One region of the Neobacillus sp. 204 genome, then DNA from elsewhere that is predicted to be linked to it. Evidence: riboswitches for the same ligand, from Rfam matches in the RefSeq annotation. Region 1 holds a riboswitch; each other region holds the start of a gene.
The links. Region 1 has a riboswitch for cobalamin ahead of ACJ004_RS23520 ((2Fe-2S) ferredoxin domain-containing protein). Riboswitches for the same ligand answer to the same signal wherever they lie in the genome.

Region 1 (2,271 bases):
TTAACACTTCGTAAACGAGACCTGCCATTCCATAAACACCGGCATCTCCACTTGAAATCACCGCTACCTTCTTACCCTGCTCGGCCTGTTTAACAGCCTCTTGGGCCCGGCTCACTTCTTCTGTCATTCCCGTGCTAATAATTTGCTTCCCCGTTATGAATCCCTGAATTAAATCAACATACGTTTTGTACCCAATGATGATATCACTTTCTTGAATGGCTTCTTTTGCCCGTTCCGTGATATGTTTTTCATCTCCTGGGCCAAAGCCAATAACCAACAGTTTCCCTCGCACTCTTTTTGCTCCTCCTTCCAGAAATTGAATAAAGAACCTATTAATCTAGACACTCTTTTTAACAGGCTTTAGAACCCCTTCGATACATTCCGTTCTTTCTGATGCTATAAATCCTTCGTGGCTATATTGATAAATGACATGGTCTTTAAGACAGGCCCCTCCTATCAGATGCTGTCGGACCATATTACTTCCCACCTCCGGCGTAACGTTCTTATACCAAGTTCCTTCCGGATAAACGATAGCAACAGGGGCATCCTTACATCTTCCATTACATCGTGTTCTTGTTGTATGTATGATTGACTCCAAATCTAAATTAGTAATCTCATTTCGAATCGCTTGTGTAGCCTCTTCCCCTCCCTTTCTCATACAGCTGCTGCCGTTACAAATTAATACATGGTGTTTCGTCCCTTTTAAATTCCAGGTTGTCATAAAACACTCTCCTTTTATTTTTTTTACGAAAAAAAGCACCCCTATGAAAATAGGGGTGCAGAGTAATACACACAAAATGACAGAAAATGAGGTATTTATCAGCACTTCCACCTATTGTCCCGTAGGTTAATGAAGTCATTAGGTAGAGGCAGGTCTCCTGACTAAGGTTCATCGTTCGATTGCGTCTTCCCGAAAAATTCCAGTGACATTTGCAATGAACTCCCCAATACAGTGGCGGGTACCGTGACGGAATTAAACCGTACTTCCCTTTTAAGCGCATTTCTTTCCTTTATGCGCACCTATCCTAATCATATTCAATTTTTATAGAAGGTCTGTTTCTTCTAACATAAGCGATGAGAATCAAAAATCATTTAGAATCATGTAAAAATAAAAAATCCGTTCAACAGTTGTTGAACGGATAAAACGTCAGCGGAAAGCAAGTTAAAGAAACTATACTTTTTGTCGCGAACGTTCCATCTTCTCAACCCCCGAAGAAATCGAAACTATAAAAGCTAAGACAGGTCTCCTGACTTGTGTATCTTCCTACTTTAGACCCTTCCCGTATTCGTATATCTATTAATATACGAAACAGTGGTTTGCCTATTTCGTCCACACTTACAGTTGCGGGGACAGTTCTGGCTTTTCACCAGATTCCCTATTAAGCCCAAAGGGCATCTTAACTGATTTGTTAACAAAAACATATTATATTTTTCAAAGATAATATCATACTAGTCTAACAAATAGAATATATCAAGTATTTTTTAAAGTCTCTTTTTTGAGGGTAGGTAAAGTTTTTGTTTCTCTTTTTTAATTCAAGCATAAGAACCGGCTCTGTGGCATTTAATTCCTCGAACGTCGATTATAATCCTTTTCAATGCCTTCTTTCCAGCTTCGATCAAGCTTTTTGCCGCTTCGAAGATTACTTACGACTTCATTGACCGCTTCATAATTTAATTGAGTTCCTTTCTGGTCCGCATGGTATTCCACCGCGAAGTCCTCATCGATTCCAAATTGTGAAGCCGTTGAGAGGGCATCGATATTGGCTCCAAGGAAGATGAATTCCCACCCAAATTTCTCTTTTTGAAGCTGAACCATTTTTTTGATTTTGTTCGTTGTGAATTCACGGCTCGCGTTTTCCATCCCATCCGTTGTGATAACGAATAACACTTTTTCGGCCCGTTCCGCTTCACTAGTTCTCTTTTGGACATTAATCATTTTTTGAATAGTAAAACCAATGGCATCTAATAGCGCAGTGGTGCCGCCTACTTCATACTCTTTGTCGGTCATAGATGAAATACCTCTTACATTGATTCGATCGTGTAATAATTCGTACCGGTGATCGAATAATGCAGTCGTAACAAAGGCTTCTCCTTCCGCTTTTTGTTGTTTCTTCAGCATCGCATTGAAACCACCGATTGTATCTGCTTCAAGCCCTGCCATTGACCCACTTTTATCTAAAATAAATACTAATTCTGTTACATTCTTTTTCATAATTGTCATCCTCCGTTTCTTTGATGAACTTAGGATAACAATAATTAGATAAAAAAAGG
Region 2 (2,271 bases), on a different contig from region 1:
GTAGCTTGTGTTCGGTACTTGCCCAAATGCCTTTTTCATTTTGTTACGGGCAAACTGTGGCGGAACACTGGCAGGTGTTTCTTTTTCATCAAAGGTTTGAATCTCCACCTTTTCAGCCATCTTGGCCACTTCATATTTTTTATCAGCATTAAAAATAAAGGCAGTTAAGAAATAAATCCCCAGGCAAAGACTTGCGAGGAAAAGTAGTCCTTTGATCTTTCTTTCTGTACCATTGGAAAGAACGGCTCCAGCAGCGGAAACAATAATTGCTAACGGCCATAATGAGGTGAAATTTCTATCAAAATTACTGAAATAATAGAATGAAAACACAGCTAGCATGAGAAGCACAACAACAGCAATGGAGACACCGATATTTAGTTTTTTTCCTTCCTTTTTACTTGCTTGATCATGTTTAAAAATAGGTATTAGAATAAGTGCCGCAGCAATCCCGATAATCAACGTAAATAGAAATATGTTCCCCATATAAATGCCCCTTTTCAACTTGATCTTTCTTCATTTACGGATATGAACCCAGATAAGTTTCATTTTTATATAATAATAGACTTGAAATATTTTATTTACTATACTATTATTTAATTTAATTGATTCACTATATATTGTTTCGAATGATAATTATAAAACTATATATTGTGTTAGCCTTAAGAGATGATGCCATTGTGGCTTAAAAGGGAATCTGGTGTAAATCCAGAACTGCCCCCGCAACTGTAAATGCTGACGAAATGAACAAACCACTGTATAAAACTGTCTAATTGATTAGGTACTTATATGGGAAGGGTTCAAAGTAGGAAGAAGTATTAGTCAGGAGACCTGTCTTTCTTAAGTTGTTTCAACTTCTTCGGGGATTGAGAAGATGAACGATGGCGACAAAAGGGATTTGATTTTTTTCCATTTGTATAGTTATCGTTTCATCCGCTCAATTACCGTTGAGCGGATTTTTTTATTATAGGGGGAATTGAAATGATGACTAAGGAACTACAATCCGAACTTCATTATGTTTTAGAAGCTATTGAACAAGTTACAGGACAATATCAAATTAACACAACAGAACTAAAAAACCGAATAAGCGAACTGAATGTAACAGAGTTAGAAGCAAACCAGCAAGCATTACTTTATGCAGTGAACCAAATTGCTATGGACCAACCGGATTGGACATTTATTGCTGCCCGCTTTTATTTAAATGAATTATATGGGAAATCTGCAAAAAGCCGCGGATATGACCGTTCTTTAAAATATGGTGACTTTTATAAATTATTAAAAGTATTAACCGATATCGGGATTTATTCTAATGATCTATTAAACTTATATAGTAAAGATGAAATCGATGAATTAGCAAAAGAGATTGATCCAGATAAAGATTTTTTATTTAATTACATAGGTTTATTTTTACTGGCGGATCGTTATCTTGCTCAAGATCATAACCGAAATGTATATGAACTCCCGCAGGAACGGTTCATGATTATTGCCATGACTCTTATGAAGTATGAAAAGCAGCCGATCCGCCTCCAACTTGTGAAGGAAGCTTATTGGGCATTAAGTAATTTATATATGACGGTGGCAACCCCGACTTTAGCGAATGCAGGGAAAAGCTTTGGGCAGCTTTCCTCCTGCTTTATTGATACAGTTGATGATTCCCTTGATAGCATCTATTTAAATAATTGGGATATTGCTCGGTTAAGTAAGGATGGCGGAGGGATTGGGATCTATTATGGTAAAGTTCGTGCACTTGGTTCCGATATTAAGAAATTCAAAGGAAACTCTTCAGGTGTGGTGCCGTGGATAAAATTGGTGAATGATACAGCTGTCAGTGTCGATCAGTTAGGACAACGCCAAGGTGCCATTGCGGTGTACCTAGATTTGTTCCATAGAGATATTATGAACGGGTTTCTCGATTTGAAAACAAATAATGGAGATGAACGCCGTAAAGCCCATGATATTTTCACAGGTGTCTCTATACCCGATCTTTTTATGAAAAAATTGGAAGAGAGAGATGAGCAGGGAAGAAGTATTGGACAGTGGCATACATTTTGTCCCCATCAAGTAAAACAAATGATGGGTTGGAAGGATGAACATGGTAACCATTTAGGACTTGAGGATTTTTATGATGAAACGGATGTTAAATATTTTTCTGAGAAATATGAAGAAGCCATTAAAAACCCGCTTCTACCTCGTAAAACCTACCGAGCAATGGATATTATGACACGGATCATGGTGGCTCAATTAGAAACAGGCACGCCATATATGTTCTATCGT
Region 3 (2,271 bases), on a different contig from region 1:
TTCTTCGGGCTTGACGGATTTCTATCGTTTGCGGAAAACTTCCAATCGTAGTTGTCGGAAGGAAAGGAAGCTCCAACACTTGTTGGTCCTCGCGGCGCTTATCAAATGATGATGGCCGCTTCGCAACCTGTGATAGACTGCTAGCTACTGACTCTTGAACCTCGAGTCGATTTCTCGCCGGAGACTGAGCCAAATCATTTCGTGCGGTTTCACTTTGATTAAACTCCTTCATAACCTCTGTTTCACCATGAAGGGCCCTTTTTACCAGAGATTGAATTTCATCTAATTTTTCATCAGCAAAAGCCAATGCGTCCTTAATAAGTGGATGAAGATTCGTTTCTTGACTGAGGGTAACTGGTACATGAAGCAAACTGGAAGATGGCTGCAGCCACAACCGCTCTTTTGGAACAGTTCCTGTAATGATTTCGACGAGTTTCGCTTTATCCGTCAACTGGGAACGCCAAATATTCCTCCCATCGATTAACCCCACGCCAAGGATCTTATCCTTCGGAAATCCATACGTTGCCAGGGATTGTAGATTCCCTTCCAAACCATGGACAAAATCCAAACCAACCCCGGCAACTGGAAGATTGATCACTTCAGAATAATATTCTACCGAATCAAAATACGTTTGCAGCATGATTTTCAACTCAGGAGCAGCTTCTTGCAGTTGTTTGTAAATGTAAGAGACAGTTTTCATTTCGTCAGCTGTTATGGATGTAACGAGAGTCGGTTCATCCAGTTGAACCCATTCTACCCCTTCTTCCGCAAGCTCCTGTAAAATTTGCGCGTATAAGGGAACAATCTGCAAAATAAGTGCTGGTAATTGTTTTTGTTCATATCCCTTCGAAAGCTTTAGAAATGTATAAGGTCCCACAATGACTGGCTTTCCGTTAATGCCTAGTTTTTCCTTCGCCTCACGATAGGCAAGCAGGGGTTTGTTTTCGGTTACGGTTGGTTTGATCCCCGTGAGTTCTGGAACTATATAATGATAATTCGTGTTAAACCATTTCGTCATTTCTGATGCGACCGCTGTCTGGCTGCCTCGAGCCATTGCAAAATAAGTGGAGAGCGGCACTTTTCCTCCCTCATATTCATACCTTTTTGGTACGAAACCAAACATAACGGCCGTATCAAGGATATGATCATAAAGGGTAAAATCACCTACAGGAATATAATCAATTCCTTTATCCTTTTGCTTTTGTAAGTGCTGAAGGCGAATCTGTTCCATCTGAAGAAGAAAGTCTTCCTCTTCTACCTTTCCTGCCCAAAACGCTTCTAAAGTCTTCTTCCATTCACGATTTTCCCCAATGCGTGGATATCCAAGATTACTGCTTTTCATCTCATTACCTCCCGATTTTTTAAAATAAAAAAAGGCATCTCTAACGATCGAAAAGAAAGTTAGAGATGCCTAATATATAGTGGGACATACGTCACCCGTCTTATAATTAGCAAGCCATCTAACACCTCCCTATCTCCCGTAGGTCTTCAGTGTGGTCGAAACAGGCAGGTCTCCTGACTTAAGGGTCATCACCAGCACAAACCTTCCCGATCATATCGATCAGTGGCGTTAAACATTGCGCTGATTATCCTTTTACAGTGGCGGGACCGTGTCGGATTTGCACCGAGCTTCCCTTTTCATCCTTGAGCATTGCTTCAAGGAACCTGTTCGCACGTATTCAATTAAATGGAAAGCATGAACTATGAGTCAGGCTTTCCGATACCATCTATTTGATAGTATTCTGTAAGCATAATACAAAATGGTGTAAAATTCTATCAATTTCGTAAATTAGTAAAAAAAACTGCCTTTATACAGTAAAGCGATAATAATAATAGATCAATTTCTTGCTAATCGATAATCTGAAGGGCTAAACTGCATATACTTCTTAAACATGCGGCTAAAATAATTGGCATCATGGAATCCTATTCTGGCAGCAATCTCACTTATTGGTAAATCGGTCATTTCTAAATACGACAAGGACATGTCAATTCTCATTCGGTTTAAATAATCAATTAAACTAATTCCTACTTCTTTTGTAAACAAATGACTAAAATGATGCCGGCTCAAGCAGCAATATTGTGCTATTTCATTCAGAGAAATACTCTCTTGATGATGTTCTTTAATATAACCGATAGCTTGTTGAATGACAGGACTTACTTCACTAAGATCCGTATTTTCGGTTTGCTCTGTAAGCCACACGGCGTATTCACAAACCTGATTAACAAATTTATCGTAACGAATAATATGATAGAGTTCTTGAATAATAGTAG

Region 2: another riboswitch for cobalamin. It lies ahead of ACJ004_RS06640 (ribonucleoside-diphosphate reductase subunit alpha); the one in region 1 lies ahead of ACJ004_RS23520 ((2Fe-2S) ferredoxin domain-containing protein).
Region 3: another riboswitch for cobalamin. It lies ahead of metE (5-methyltetrahydropteroyltriglutamate--homocysteine S-methyltransferase); the one in region 1 lies ahead of ACJ004_RS23520 ((2Fe-2S) ferredoxin domain-containing protein).

The regions. Positions count from the first base shown of each region.
Region 1 covers NZ_JBJORY010000013.1:103,143-105,413, forward strand. The annotation lists gene cobJ (precorrin-3B C(17)-methyltransferase) at 1-292, opposite strand, end outside; gene ACJ004_RS23520 ((2Fe-2S) ferredoxin domain-containing protein) at 338-721, opposite strand; cobalamin riboswitch at 852-1,039, opposite strand; cobalamin riboswitch at 1,221-1,415, opposite strand; gene ACJ004_RS23525 (vWA domain-containing protein) at 1,562-2,212, opposite strand.
Region 2 covers NZ_JBJORY010000002.1:519,228-521,498, reverse strand. The annotation lists gene ACJ004_RS06645 (hypothetical protein) at 1-483, opposite strand, end outside; cobalamin riboswitch at 651-849, shown strand; gene ACJ004_RS06640 (ribonucleoside-diphosphate reductase subunit alpha) at 979-2,271, shown strand, end outside.
Region 3 covers NZ_JBJORY010000007.1:126,228-128,498, forward strand. The annotation lists gene metE (5-methyltetrahydropteroyltriglutamate--homocysteine S-methyltransferase) at 1-1,342, opposite strand, end outside; cobalamin riboswitch at 1,489-1,684, opposite strand; gene ACJ004_RS15880 (helix-turn-helix domain-containing protein) at 1,838-2,271, opposite strand, start outside.